DNA from 2 places in the Kitasatospora sp. NPDC057940 genome. Region 1 is predicted to be linked to the other one. Evidence: riboswitches for the same ligand, from Rfam matches in the RefSeq annotation. Region 1 holds a riboswitch; the other holds the start of a gene.
The links. Region 1 has a riboswitch for guanidine ahead of ACFVTF_RS15660 (MBL fold metallo-hydrolase). Riboswitches for the same ligand answer to the same signal wherever they lie in the genome.
Positions count from the first base shown of each region.

Region 2: it holds a riboswitch for guanidine, as region 1 does, so the genes downstream of both, ACFVTF_RS16710 (SMR family transporter) here and ACFVTF_RS15660 (MBL fold metallo-hydrolase) in region 1, are expected to answer to the same signal.

Region 1 covers NZ_JBHVPH010000008.1:134,364-141,297, reverse strand. Annotated here, with positions in the region: gene fhuB (Fe(3+)-hydroxamate ABC transporter permease FhuB) at 1-929, shown strand, start outside; gene fes (enterochelin esterase) at 951-2,066, shown strand; guanidine-III (ykkC-III) riboswitch at 2,131-2,191, shown strand; gene ACFVTF_RS15660 (MBL fold metallo-hydrolase) at 2,204-3,058, shown strand; gene ACFVTF_RS15655 (Uma2 family endonuclease) at 3,083-3,634, opposite strand; gene ACFVTF_RS15650 (DHA2 family efflux MFS transporter permease subunit) at 3,682-5,070, opposite strand; gene ACFVTF_RS15645 (MbtH family protein) at 5,067-5,252, opposite strand; gene ACFVTF_RS15640 (amino acid adenylation domain-containing protein) at 5,245-6,934, opposite strand, start outside.
Region 2 covers NZ_JBHVPH010000009.1:60,473-67,406, reverse strand. Annotated here, with positions in the region: gene ACFVTF_RS16720 (hypothetical protein) at 1-1,000, shown strand, start outside; gene ACFVTF_RS16715 (MFS transporter) at 1,004-2,461, opposite strand; gene ACFVTF_RS16710 (SMR family transporter) at 2,568-2,882, opposite strand; guanidine-III (ykkC-III) riboswitch at 2,926-2,992, opposite strand; tRNA gene ACFVTF_RS16705 (tRNA-Cys) at 3,078-3,149, shown strand; gene ACFVTF_RS16700 (xanthine dehydrogenase family protein molybdopterin-binding subunit) at 3,246-5,573, opposite strand; gene ACFVTF_RS16695 (2Fe-2S iron-sulfur cluster-binding protein) at 5,570-6,736, opposite strand; gene ACFVTF_RS16690 (xanthine dehydrogenase family protein subunit M) at 6,733-6,934, opposite strand, start outside.

The DNA of each region.
Region 1 (6,934 bases):
CCGTCGTCGTCGTGTCCGCCCACGCCGGGCAGAGCGAACTCGGCCTCGGCCGCACCCTCCAGGCCGTGTTCGGCTACGGCGACCGGCTGGACGTGCTGCTGGTGCAGAAGTTCCGGCTCGGCCGGATCGTCGCAGGGCTCGCCGCCGGCGCCGCCCTCGGCCTGGCCGGCTGCCTCACCCAGACCCTCGCCCGCAACCGCCTCGCCACCCCCGAACTGCTCGGCGTCAACGACGGCGCCACCGCCGCCGTCCTGATCTCCGCCACCGTCTCCGGTACCTTCGGCGCCTGGTGGGCCGGCCCGCTCGGCGCGCTGGCCGCCGTCCTGGTCGTCACCCTGGTCTCCGGCGGGCTCGGCGCGCAGGGCTACCGGGTGCTGGTCGTCGGCCTCGCGATGTCCGCGCTCGCCTCGGCCGTCATCCAGGTCGCGCTCGCCCGCCGCTCGCTCAACTCGGCCGGCTCGCTGTACGTCTGGACCTCCGGCAGCCTCAACGGGCGGGACTACGCCATCGCCACCCCGGTCCTGATCGGGCTGGCCGTGCTCGTGCCGCTCGCCCTGGCGGTGGCCCGGCGGCTGGCGGTGCTGCGCTTCGACGACAGCGTGGCCGCCTCGCTGGGCGTCGACCCGGGCCGGGTCCGGCTCGGCTGCCTGCTGCTGGCCGTCGCGCTGGCCGGGCTGGCCGTCGGCGTGTGCGGGCCGGTCGGCTTCGTCGCGCTGGCCGCGCCCGTGATCGCCGGGCGGCTGGCCGGGCCGGCGCGCGTGCCGGTCCTCGGCTCGGCGCTGACCGGCGCCGTCCTCGTCGTGCTCGCCGACACCGTGGGGCGGGTGCTGATCGGCGGGGTGGAGATCCCCGTCGGCATCGTCACCACCGTCCTCGGCGGCCCCTTCCTGCTCTGGGTGCTGCTCGGCCGCAAGGGCACCCCCGCCTAACCTCCCCGAGGAGTCCCGCAGATGGAAACCCTTCCCCTCGTCGAGCCCGATCCGGCCGACCCCGCCTACCGCCTGGTCACCTTCGTGCACGAGGACGCGTCGTGCGACGGCGTGCTCGCCCTCCTGCACACCGTCACCGACAAGGACCGGCACGCCGGCGACCTCGCCCCGCACCTGATGACCCGCCGCGACGACGGCCGCTGGTCGATCACCTACCGGCTGCGCGCCGACCACCGGGCGTCCTACCAGCTGTACCCGTTCCGGGGGGACGCCCCCGGCACCGCCCGGGCGGACTGGCTGCGCGTCCTCGACCACGCCCGCCCCGACCCGCACGACGCCGCCCCCCGGCTGCCCGCCCGCGACGGGCGCCACCCGTCGTCCGTGCTCAGCCTGCCCGACGCCCCCGCCCAGCCGTACGTCCGGCGGCGCGACGGCGTGCCGCGCGGGCGGACGGTGGCCCACGAGGTGGCCGGGCGGCGGGTGGACGTCCACCTCCCCGCCGGGGGCGGGCCCTCCGCCGGCGGCGGGCCGTTCGCGGTGGCCGTGCTGCTGGACGGCGAGATGTGGGGCGAGGTGCTGTCGGTCGGCGACACCCTCGACAACCTGACGGCGGACGGCGCCATCCCGCCCACCGTCGCCCTGCTCGTCCACACCATGGGCCCCTGCCGGCCCGACGACCTCAGCTGCAACCCGGCCTTCGTCGACCTCCTCGCCGACCGCCTCCTCCCCTGGGCGGCGGCGGAGTTCGGCACCACCACCGACCCGGCCGACACCGTCATCGCCGGCCAGAGCGCGGGCGGCCTCACCGCCGCCTTCGCCGCGTTCCGGCGCCCCGACCGCTTCGGCGGCGCGCTCTGCCAGTCCGGTTCCTTCTGGTGGCCGGACGAGACCGAGTTCGACGAGGGCAGTGAGTGGCTGACCCGCCAATTCGCCCGCGAGCAGCGGCGGGAGGCCCGGTTCTACGTCGAGGTCGGCCTCCAGGAGTGGATGCTGCTCCCGCAGAACCGCCACCTGCGCGACGTCCTCACCGCCCGCGGCTACGACCTCGCGTACCGCGAGTTCAACGGCGGCCACGACTACGCCTGTTGGCGCGGCGGGCTGGCGGACGGACTGGCGCACCTGCTCGGGGCTGCCTGACGGTCCCCACCGGATCGGCGGACCGGCGCGCGGCGACGGGGGCGTGCTAGCGTCCCGGTGGCGGCGCGCCGGTGACCGCCCCGGACGAGATGTGCGCCGTACCCGGCCCGCCAAGACGACGCACCGAAGGAGACGTCATGGCCGCCGGTGCCCCGATCGCCCGTCCGCTCGACGTGCGGTGGATCCACGGGTCCCCGTCCGCGAAGCACAACGCGGACCCGGACATCCAGGTCCACGCGTACGACGAGCACACCGTCATCCTGCGGCAGAACAAGGCGGTCAACTACGAGGCGCCGTTCCTGTTCCTGCTGTTCGGGGGCGAGCGGGCCGTCCTGATCGACACCGGGGCCACCGCCTCCGCCGCGTACTTCCCGCTGCGCACCGTGGTCGACGGGCTCATCGACCGGTGGCTCGCCGACCACCCCCGCGACGGCTACGGACTGCTCGTCCTGCACACCCACCCGCACGGCGACCACGTCGCGGGCGACGGACAGTTCGCCGACCGGCCCGCGACGACCCTGGTCGGCGCCGACCCGGCCACGGCCTGGCCGTACTTCGGCTTCGACCAGGACCCGGACGCCGTCGCGCGGGTGGACCTGGGCGGCGGCCGGGTGCTCGAATGCCTGGCCACCCCGGGCCACCACCCGGCGGCCGTCACCTACTACGACCCGTGGACGGGCCTGCTGCTCACCGGCGACACCGTCTACCCGGGCCGCCTCTACATCGACGACTGGCCGGCCTTCACCCGCACCGTCGACCGGCTGATCGACTTCGCCGAACGCCGCCCGGTGACGCACCTGCTCGGCTGCCACATCGAGATGACCCGCACCCCCGGCGTCGACTACCCCATCCGCACGACCCACCAGCCCGACGAGCCGCCCCTGCAGCTGACCGTCGGACACCTCCGGGCCATCCGCACCGCACTCGCCGACCTCGGCGACCGGCCGCGCCGGCACGCCCTGCCCGACCTGATCCTCTGGCCGAGCGCCTGAGCCCATCGGCCGGGCGCCCGGTGATCAGTCCTTGTACGGGACGAGCCGCGAGAGGTCCAGTTCGAAGCCGAACGGATCGGGAACCCTGATCGTCCCGCCGAACTCCCGCTCGGTCCTCGTGTGGTACCGGTCGTGGTTCGGCTCGGAGAACAGCGTGACCGTCTGCTGCCGCGGGTCCACGATCAGGTAGAGCGGGAAGCCCATGCGCGGGTAGTCGCGGACCTTCCCCGTCCAGTCGTTCTCGGGATTGGACGGGGAGACGATCTCGACCGCGATCAGGGCCAGCTCGGCGGGGATGTCGTGGCCGGCCAGGTCGATGACGTCCTCGGGCAGGTAGGTGAGGTCGGGATTGCGCACGGAGCCGACCTCGGGTGAGGAGAGGTCACTGTTCCCGGTGGGGAAGTAGCCGGGAGGGCAGTGCGCCTCGAACTGGCGTTGGACCAGCGCGAGGTTCAGCTGGTGGACCGACGACGGTGACGCCTGCATGACGATGATGTCGCCGGACAACTCCACCTTGTAGCCGTCCGGGAGACTGCGCCGGGCCTCTTCGAGAAGACGGTAGTGCTCGGGGTTCATGGGCTCTCCTCCAGTGCTCCGGCCACCGTACGGCAGCCGGAGCCGATTCAGGGTCCCGGCGCCTCCCGGGGGAGGCGGGTGGTGAGGAGGGTGCCGGCCGCGACCAGGGCGGCGGTGAGCAGGAGGGCGAGGCGGTAGGGGCCGGGTGAGCCGCCGTCGGTGTCCAGGGCGCCGATGAGGGCGGCGGTGGCGGCGATGCCGAGGGCGCCGCCGAGGGTTCGGACGATGGTGAACAGGCCCATGGCGCGGCCCATCGCGGGCCCGGGGACGTCGGCGAAGCCGGCGATCTGGACGGTGAGCACGGCGGTGCCCAGGACGAGCCCGACCGCGAACATCAGCGCCCGTACGGCCCAGGGGTTCTCGGCGAAGCCGAGGGCGGCCAGGACGAGGGCGGCGAGCAGCAGCGCGGGCAGCGCGAGGCGGCGGGGGCCGAACCGGGGCAGCAGGCGGTCGACCACCTGGGAGGCGGCCATCAGGCCGATCGCCTCGGGGAAGACGCTCAGCCCGGCGTCGAGGGCCGAGGCCCCGAGGGCGGCCTGGTAGAGCAGCGGGAGGACGAACAGCGCGCCCATCAGGCCGGCCGAGGTGAGCAGGGCCAGCCAGGTGGCGGTGCCGAAGGTGCGGTCGGCGAGCTGCCGCAGGTCCACCAGCGGTTCGGCGGCGCGGAGTTGGTGGCGCACGGCGATGCCGAGCAGGACGAGGCCGGCCACGCCGCTGAGCGCCACTCCCGGCGAGGACCAGCCGTGCGCCGGGCCGAAGCCGAGCGCGTAGGTGAGCAGTCCGAGGCCGGGGGTGGCGAGCAGGAAGCCGGTGGTGTCGAAGCGGCCGGCCGGGGGCTCGTCCGCCGCGCGCAGGCCGACGAGCCCGGTCACGACGGCCGCGACCCCGATCGGCACGTTGACCAGGAACAGCCAGTGCCAGGAGAGGTGTTCGGTCAGGAGGCCGCCGAGCGGCGGGCCGAGGGCGGGCATCAGGGCGGTCGGGACGATCAGGATCCGGCTCAGGCCGGCCCGTTCGTGCGGGGCGAAGGCCCGGAACAGCAGGGTCATCCCGACGGGGGTGAGCAGCCCGCCGGCCACGCCCTGGACGGCCCGCGCGGCGGCGAGCGAGCCGAGGCCGGGCGCGGCGGCGCACAGGGCGGAGGCGAGGGTGAACGCGGCCAGCGAGCCGAGGAAGACCCGTTTCACGCCGAACCGGTCGCCGAGCCAGCCCGCCACCGGCAGGCCGACGGCGAGGCCGACCAGGAAGGCCGTCTCGACGGCGTTGGCGGCCGAGACGGGCCGCCCGAAGTCCTCGGCGATGGTGAACAGCGCGGGGTTGACGATGGTCGAGTCCAGGCCGTTCATGCACATCGCGGCGGTGTAGACCACGACCACCGCGGCGCGCCCCGCGAGCAGGGGGCGCGCCGGGGCGGCCTCGACGGCCGGAGGGGTCACAGGTCGGTCCAGTGGGCGGTGATCCACTGCACGGCGTCGGCGCGCTCGCACGGGCCGTGGGAGACGTTCCAGCCGGCCGGGACGGCGGCGAAGGCCGGCCAGAGCGAGTGCTGGCCCTGGTCGTTGACGAGGGCGAGGAACTCGCCCTCGCCGTCGAAGGGGTTGGCGGGGGCGTCACTCATCGGAGGACTTCTCCAGGTGGTCGGTGATCACGCGGGCGATGTGCGCGATCGGGGCGGGCAGGGTCATGTCCTTGTGCGAGCAGGCGACGTCGGTGTTGTCGATGCGGCCGGACACGTACGGGGTCCAGAGTTCGGGCACCAGGGTCTCGTCGATGGTGTCGACGGTGGCGCGGAAGAACAGCACGTCGCCGTCGAAGGGGCGGTGGTCGTGGCCCCGGACGAGGTGGTTGGTGTTGAGGTAGATCCGGTTGAGGGCGGCCACGGTGGCGTCGTCGAGTCCGGCCAGCGGGCTGCCCTCGCGGCGCAGCAGCTCGGTGACGGCGGCGAGTTCGAGCGGCCGCCCGGCGAGGTCCTCGGGGCCGTAGCCGCCCATGGTGAGCAGCGCCTCCAGCGCCTCGGCCTGGTCGGGGACGGGCAGGTCGCGGAAGCCCTCGGCGGGGTAGGCGTCCAGGATCGCGAGCAGTTCGACGGCGTGGCCGAGGTCCTGGAGCCGGACGGCGACGGCGTGCGCGATGATCCCGCCGGTGGACCAGCCGAGCAGCCGGTACGGGCCCTCGGGCTGGACCTCGCGCAGCCGGTCGACGTAGTGCGCGGCCAGTTCGTCCAGGGTCTGCGGCAGGGGCCGGGCCGCCGTGGCGGCGCCGACGCCCTGGGCCTGGAGGCCGTAGATCGGCAGGTCGGCGGGCAGGTGGCGGATCAGGCCGGTGTAGCACCAGCTGAGGCCGCCGGCGGGGTGGACGGCGAACAGCGGGGTACGGCGTCCGGGCGCGGCGGGCCGCAGCGGGAGCAGGACGTCCAGCGCGTCGGCGTCCTGCGAGCCGGCCGCCAGGGCCGTGTCGAGGGCGGCGACGGTGGGCGACTGGAACAGGGTGCCGATGCCGACGTCCAGGCCGAGCAGTTCGCGGATCCGCCCGGCGAGGCGGACGACCAGCAGCGAGTGGCCGCCGAGGGCGAAGAAGTCGTCGTCGACGCCGACCGTCGCGACGCCCAGCACCTCGGCGAAGAGTTCGCACAGCTGCTGTTCGCGCGGGGTGCGCGGCGGGCGTCCGGCGCCGGTGGCGGGCGCGTCGGGGGCGGGCAGGGCGCGGCGGTCGAGCTTGCCGTTGGCGGTGAGCGGCAGCCGGTCGAGCAGGACGACGGCGGAGGGCACCATGTGGGCGGGCAGCTCGGCGGCGGCGTGGGCGCGCAGGTCCTCGGGGGTGGGGGCGGCGGCGCCGTTCGACTCCTCGGGGCCCGCCGTGGTGACGGCGTAGCCGACCAGTCGCTTGTCGCCCGGGGCGTCCTCGCGGACGACCACGGCGGCGTCGGCGACGCCCGGGTGGGCGGCCAGCACGGCCTCGATCTCGCCGAGTTCGATCCGGAAGCCGCGCAGCTTCACCTGCTGGTCGGCGCGGCCGAAGTACTCCAGGACGCCGTCGGCACGGCGGCGGGCGAGGTCGCCGGAGCGGTACATCCGGGTGCCGCGTTCGCCGAACAGTTCGGCGTACGGGTCGGCGACGAAGCGTCCGGCGGTGAGGTCGGGGCGGCCGAGGTAGCCGCGGGCCAGGCCGGCCCCGGCGACGTACATCTCGCCGGTGACGCCGGGCGGGACGGGCTGGAGGTGCTGGTCCAGGACGTAGACCCGCAGGTCGGGGATGTTGACGCCGATGGTGCTGCTGCTTCCGGCGGCGGCGGTGGCCCGG
Region 2 (6,934 bases), on a different contig from region 1:
GGACGGCGCCGGCGAGCTCGACAACGGCCTGTTCGCCCGCTTCCGCCGGCTGGCGCAGGAGCACAACGCCTCGATGACCTTCTTCCTCAGCGGCCTCTACCTGCTGCCCGAGTCCAAGAAGGACCTCTACCGCCCCCCGCAGCACAAGGTCGGCGCCTCCGAGATCGGCTACCTCACCGACCAGCACATCCACGACACCCTGGAGAACGTGCACGCGGCCTGGCTGGAGGGCCACGAGATCGGCACCCACTTCAACGGCCACTTCTGCGGCGCCACCGGCGTCGGCAAGTGGTCCCCGGAGGACTGGGACAGCGAGATCCAGCAGGCCATGGACTTCGTGACGAACTGGCGCACCAACACCGGCTTCACCGACCTGCCCGCGCTGCCCTTCGACTACCGCAGGGAGCTGGTCGGCAGCCGCACCCCCTGCCTGGAGGGCCAGCGCAACCTGCTGCCCACCGCGGTCAAGCGCGGCTGGCGCTACGACAGCAGCGGCAACGGCACCCAGGTGTGGCCGCAGAAGATCCAGGGCGGCGCGCTCTGGGACCTCCCGCTGCAGTCCATCCCCTTCCCCGGGCACACCTTCCAGGTGCTGTCGATGGACTACAACATCATGTACAACCAGTGCGGCCCCAACACCAAGGCCGACCCGGCGCTCTACCCGGGCTTCCAGGCCCAGGCCCGCGACGCCTACCTGCTGGGCTTCGACCGCACCTACAACGGCAACCGGGCGCCCTACGTCATCGGCAACCACTTCGAGGAGTGGAACGGCGGCATCTACATGAACGCCGTCGAGGACGTGCTCCGGACGATCGCGGACAAGCCGGAGGTCCGGCTGGTCTCGTTCCGCCAACTGGTGGACTGGCTGGACGCCCAGGACACCGCGGTGCTGCGCAAGCTCCAGGGCCTCGCCCCGGGCCAGGCGCCGACCGGCGGCTGGGAGGCCTTCCTCGGCACCCCCGGGGCACCGCCGGTGCCCTCCGCCGCCGCTGCCGGCTGACCCTCAGGACCTGACCCGGACCCGGCCGGCGAGCAGCGCCCCCAGCAGCGCCACGCCGGCCATGGCCAGCAGGATCACCGCGAACGCCGCGGGCGACCCGGTGGCCCCGGCCGAGGCGGTGGCCCCGGCGCCCTCGTGGGCGGCGGCGAGCGAGCCGCCGCCCAGCACCGCGAACATCACCCCCGCCAGGCCCGTCAGCAGGACGTTGCCCAGCGCGTCGCTCATCTGCAGGGCCGCCGAGTTCACCCCGGCGTCCTCCGGCGCGGAGAGCTTCATCATCAGCACGCTGACGCTCGCGACGGTCAGTCCCATCCCGATGCCGCCGACGCCCCAGGCCACCGCCGCCACCCAGGCCGGCACCGCCGGGACCAGCACCAGCGCGGCGCCCGCGATCGCCACCGCGGTCAGCACGAACCCGCCCCGGATCATCGCCTCGCGGTAGCGCTCGGCCCCCGGCCGCCCCTGCAACCAGGAGCCCAGCGCCCAGGTGAGCCCGCCGCTGGTCAGGGTGAGCCCCGACATCGTCGGCGAGAGGCCGCGCTCGGTGGTCATCATCAGCGGGACGAAGGCCTCGGCCCCGAGGAACGCCCCGGCCGCCAGTCCGCGCAGCAGGATCACCGCCGGCAGCCCCCGCCCGGCCCGCAGCGTCCGCCGGGGCAGCAGCCCCAGGACGGCCGGCACCAGCAGCGCCGCCCCGACGACCCCGGGGAGCAGCCCGATCAGGTCGTGCCGCCCGCCCGCGTACTGCAGCAGGCCGGCACCGAGCGCCGCCATCGCGGCCAGCAGGGTGCGCCGGCGGTCGAACTCCGCGCCCCTGGCCACCGGGTGCTCCCGCTCGGAGCGGGCCAGCGCGGGGCCCATCACGGCCAGCGGCAGCAGGATCAGCACCGGCACGGCCAGGAACACCCAGCGCCAGCCGAGGTGCTGGGTGATCGCGCCGGAGACCAGCGGCCCGACGATGGAGGGCAGCACCCAGGCCGAGGAGAAGGCCGCGAACACCGCCGGCCGCAGCCGCTCCGGGAAGGCCCGGCCGACCACCACGTACAGCGCGACGATCACCAGCCCGCCGCCCAGGCCCTGGATCGCCCGCCCGGCCACGAACACCCACATGCCCGGCGCCGTCCCGGCCACCACCAGTCCCGCGCCGAACACCGCGATGCCGGTGAACAGCGGCTGCATCGGCCCGCGCCGGTCGCACCACTGCCCGGAGACGACCAGCGCGAACAGCGTGGTGGTGAAGTATCCGGAGAAGGCGAAGGCGTACAGCCCGATGCCGTTCAGCTGGCGGGCCGCGGTCGGCATCGCGGTGTTGACGGCGGTCGCCTCGAAGGCGATCACCAGGACCACCGACACGATCCCCAGCGTCAGAGCGCGGTAGCGGCCGCTGAGGACCCCGCCACCGGGGTCGGGTTCGGAGGGTATCGAGGCGGAGTCGACCGAGGTGGGGGAGGCAGTGGTCATACGTAACATCGTAAGGGCCGTCTAGCTTCATGACCCCTGACCCGAGTCGGTGATCAGCTAGTCCGCAGGGCTTAGGACCAGGGTCAGGGGGAAGCTCAGGCGGAGGTCAGTGGAGCACCTTCAGGCCGACCACGCCGGAGACGATGAGCAGCAGGCAGCCGATCCGGGCCGCCGTCACCGCGTCCCCCAGGACGGCCATGCCGTAGAGCGCGGTGCCGACCGCGCCGATGCCGACCCAGACCGCGTAGCCGGTGCCGATCGGAATGGTGCGCATCGCGTACGCCAGCCCGCCCATGCTCAGCAGCAGGGCCACACCGAAGACGAGGCTGGGGGTGAGCCGGGAAAAGCCCTTGGACGACTCCAGGGCCACCGCCCACACGGTCTCCAGGACACCCGAGATGATCAGAACGAGCCATGCCATGACGGCCTACCTCCGCAGTCCACAGCGGCCGGATTGCCGCTGAACTGCGCCGTCTTGTCGTCACCGGGTACGACGCGCTCGTCCGGGGCGGCCGGGCGACCGGCCACCTGGTTCCGACCGTAGCACAAGCCGCCATACAGAATTTACATTCCGCCGTTGACGGCCCCCCGCGCATTCCGCCACTATGAATTCACTGGCCGTGTGCCCGAGTGGCTTAGGGAACCGTCTGCAAAGCGGTGTACACGGGTTCGATTCCCGTCATGGCCTCGCCGGAAATGGAATTGCCGGTCGACATTCCGTCGACCGGCAATTCCTGTTTACGGTATTTCCGGGGCGGTCGGCCGAAACCGCCGCCCCCGGCCGTCAGACCGCGACCGCGTCCTCCGGCCGGATCGGCAGCCGGCCGACCGGCAGGCCGGTGGCCGCCCGGACGGCGGCGGCCACGGCCGCCGGGGCGACCACCGCGGGGGCGGCGCTGACCGCCTTGGCCCCGAAGGTGGCGACCACGTCCCGCTCCTCCAGCAGGGCGGCGATCCGCACCTGCGGGGTGTCCAGCGCGGTGGGCAGCCGGTAGCCGGTGAGCGAGGGGTTCAGCAGCACGCCGCCCTCGGTGCGCAGGTCCTCCAGCAGCGCCAGGCCGACGCCCTGGGCCACGCCCGCCTCGATCCGGTCCTCGATCTGCCGCGGGTTCAGCGCCCGGCCGACGTCCTGGGCGACCGTCATCTCGACCACCCGGACGGCGCCCAGCTCGATGTCCACGTCCACCACCGCGCGCATCGCGCAGAACGCGATCGACACGAAGGCGTCGCCCTGCCCGGACTCGTCCAGCGGCTCGGTGGGGTGCGGGCGGCACTGGGCCGTCGCCCAGAGCTCCTTGCCCTCCAGCGCCTCGGCGACCGGCATGCCGAGCACCCCGTCGTACGAGGTGATCTTGCCGTCGGCGATCTGCAGCAGTTCCACCGACATCCCGAAGTTGGCGGCGATCGGCTGGAGCAGCTGGTGGCGGACCATCAGCGCGGCGCGCTCGACGGCGCCGCCGGAGACCCAGGTGTGCCGGCCGCGGGCGGAGGGACCGGCGATGGACTGGTCGCTGTCGGCCGGCGCGATGTACACCTCGCTGACGCCCAGCACGGTCTGCACGATCTGCCGGGCCAGCGTGGCGAACCCCTGCCCGGAGTCGACGGCCGCGCAGATCACCGTGGCGTGGTCGCCGCTGACCCGCACGGTGGCGGTGGAGACCTCGTCCTCGCCCTCGGCGCCGAGCATGTGCACCATGCCGACGGCGTAGCCGATCCCGCGCCGCACCGCCGCCGGGTCGCCGGCGCCACCGGGCCCGCCCGGCAGCAGCCACTCGGCGTCCGGGTCGTCCACCGGCAGGGCCGGCAGCGGCTCGGCCGCGACGGCCTCCAGCAGCGCGCCGACCGGCGCCGGGCAGGTGACGGCCTGTCCGGTGGGCATCGGGTCGCCGGTGGACATCGCGTTGCGGCGGCGGATCTCCACCGGGTCCACGCCGATCCGGGCGGCCAGCTGGTCCAGCTGCGACTCGTAGGCGAAGCAGGCCTGCAACGCGCCCTCGCCGCGCATCCGCCCGGCCGGCGGGTTGTTGGTGCGCACCGCCCAGGCGTCCACGAAGACGTTCGGGCAGACGTACGGGCCGACCGAGAACGCGGTGGCGGCGGCCAGCGCCTCGGCGGAGACGTCCGCGTACGCGCCGCCGTCCAGCAGGATCTGCGCCTCGACCTTCACCAGGGTGCCCTCGGCGTCGGCGTGGTGGCGGTAGCGCAGCAGCGCGGGGTGGCGCGAGGGGTGGGTGTGGAAGGACTCCTCGCGGGTGAGGGTCATCTTCACCGGGCGGCCGGTGCGCAGCGCCAGCAGCGCCAGGGTGACCTGGAAGGAGAGGTCCTCGCGGTCGGTGGTGGCCCCGGGCACGCCGGTGACCACCAGCCGGACCCGGTCGGGCTCCAGGCCGAGGCAGGCGGCGGTGCGGTCGCGGTCGCCGTGCGGGTCGGTGGAGGACAGGTGCAGTTCGACGCCGCCGTCCGGGCGCGGCACGGCCAGCCCGGCCTCGGCGCCGAGCGGGGCCGGGTCCTGACGGCCGACCTGGTAGAGGCCCTCGATGATGATCTCGCCGGCCGCGTCCGGGTCCCCGGTGCGCAGCGGCAGGTGGCGGAACAGGTTGCCGTCCGGGTGCAGCGACGGGGCGGTGAAGGCCTGCTCGGGGTCGGTGACGGCCTCCAGCGGCTCGTAGTCGACCGCGATCAGACCGACCGCCAGCCGGGCGGTGTCCGGGTGGTCGGCGGCCACCGCGGCGATCGGCTCGCCGTGGTGGCGCACCACGCCCGCGGCCAGCACCGGCCGGTCGGCGACGATCGGCCCGGCCGGGGCGCCGTCCGGGCTTCCGTCCGGGCCGGGCGGCAGGTCGGCGGCGGTGACCACGGCGTGCACGCCGGGCAGCGCGAGCGCGGCCGCGGTGTCGATGCCCCTGATCCGGGCGTGCGGGTGCGGCGAGCGCAGCACCGCGCCCCAGAGCAGCCCCTCGGCCCACAGATCGGCCGCGTACGGGTAGATGCCGAGCGCCTTGGGCAGCGCGTCGCTGCGCAGCGGTGAGCTGCCCAGGCCGAACGGCTCCGGTGCACCGCCCTCGCCGCCGTCCTGCTGGAGTGCTGCGCCGATGTCGGTAGGCGACGTCATGATGCGTGGTCGTCCTCGGGGAGCCGGATGCCGTGGGCGGGGGTGGCGCCGTACGGGACGCCGGCCGGGGCGGTGCCGCCGGCCGGGGCGCCGTGCGGGGGCGTGGCGACGTACGGCGTGCCGTGCGGGGGCGTGCCGTCGAAGGCGGCCCCGGGCAGCGGCGTGCCGTGCGCGGGGGTGGGTTCGTAGACCGGGGCGTCGTACCCGGCGTCGTAGCCGTTCTGCTGCGGGTAGCCGCCGGGCACGTAGGTGCCGTGGGCGGGGGTGCCCTGGTACGGCTGCTCGGGGTAGCCCTGGGGCGGGTAGTACACCTGGTCGTCGGCGGTCTGGGCGGGGATGCCCTGGACCGGCGTCAGGACGGCGGTGTCGTACACGCCGGTGTCGTAGCCGCCCTGGCCGTCGCCGTACGGCTGGTCGGTGCCGGCCGGGGGCTGCTCGGCGGGCGGCTGCGGGACGTGCTCGATCCAGGCGTCGGCGTCGGCGTAGACCGGCGGTTCGGCGGCCGGCTCCGGTCCGGCGGCGGCTTCCCCGGCGGGCTGTTCGGCGGGCTGTCCCGCGGCCGGGGCGGCGGTCTGGGCGGCGGCCGGAGAGGCCGTCTCCTCCGCCTCCTCGACGTCCTCGGCGCGCGCGTCGGCGATGCTCTGGACGGCGGCCAGCACGCCGCGGTAGCCGGTGCAGCGGCAGAGGTTGCCGCAGAGCGCCTGGCGGGCCTCGACCTCGGTCGGGCGGTGGTTGCGCTGGAGCAGGTCGTGCACCGCCATCGCCATGCCGGGGGTGCAGTAGCCGCACTGCACCGCGCCGGACTCGGCCAGCGCCTGCTGGACGTCGCTCGCGCCGCCGGCGGCCGACAGGCCCTCGACGGTGTTGATCTCGCTGTCGGCGGCCAGCGCGGCGGGCACCAGGCAGCCGGCCACCAACTGGCCGTCCACCTGCACCGAGCAGGCCCCGCACTCGCCCTGCTCGCAGCCGTCCTTGGCGCCGGCCAGGCCGAGCCGCTCGCGCAGCACGTAGAGCAGGCTCTCGCCGATCCAGGCGTCGGTGACGGGCCGTTCGAAACCGTTGACCCGCAAGGTGTAGGAGGCGCACGGGCGCAGCTCGCGGCTGACCTGCGGGGTGAGGCCGAGCGGGTCGGCGTCGAGGGTCTCGATGGGGTCTGTGGTCACTTCAGCGCCCTTCCCAGTGCCCGTCGGGCCAGCACCGATACGGTACGCCGCAGCCGGATGGCGGCCGCGCTCGGCCCCTCGGTCACGGCCTCCCAGGCGCCTTCGGCGCCGTAGCTGTCGGGGACGCAGGCGGTGGCCACGTACTCGCCGAAGGCGGCGGTCGCGGCCGGGTCGATCTCCCGGCTGCCGTCCCAGTCG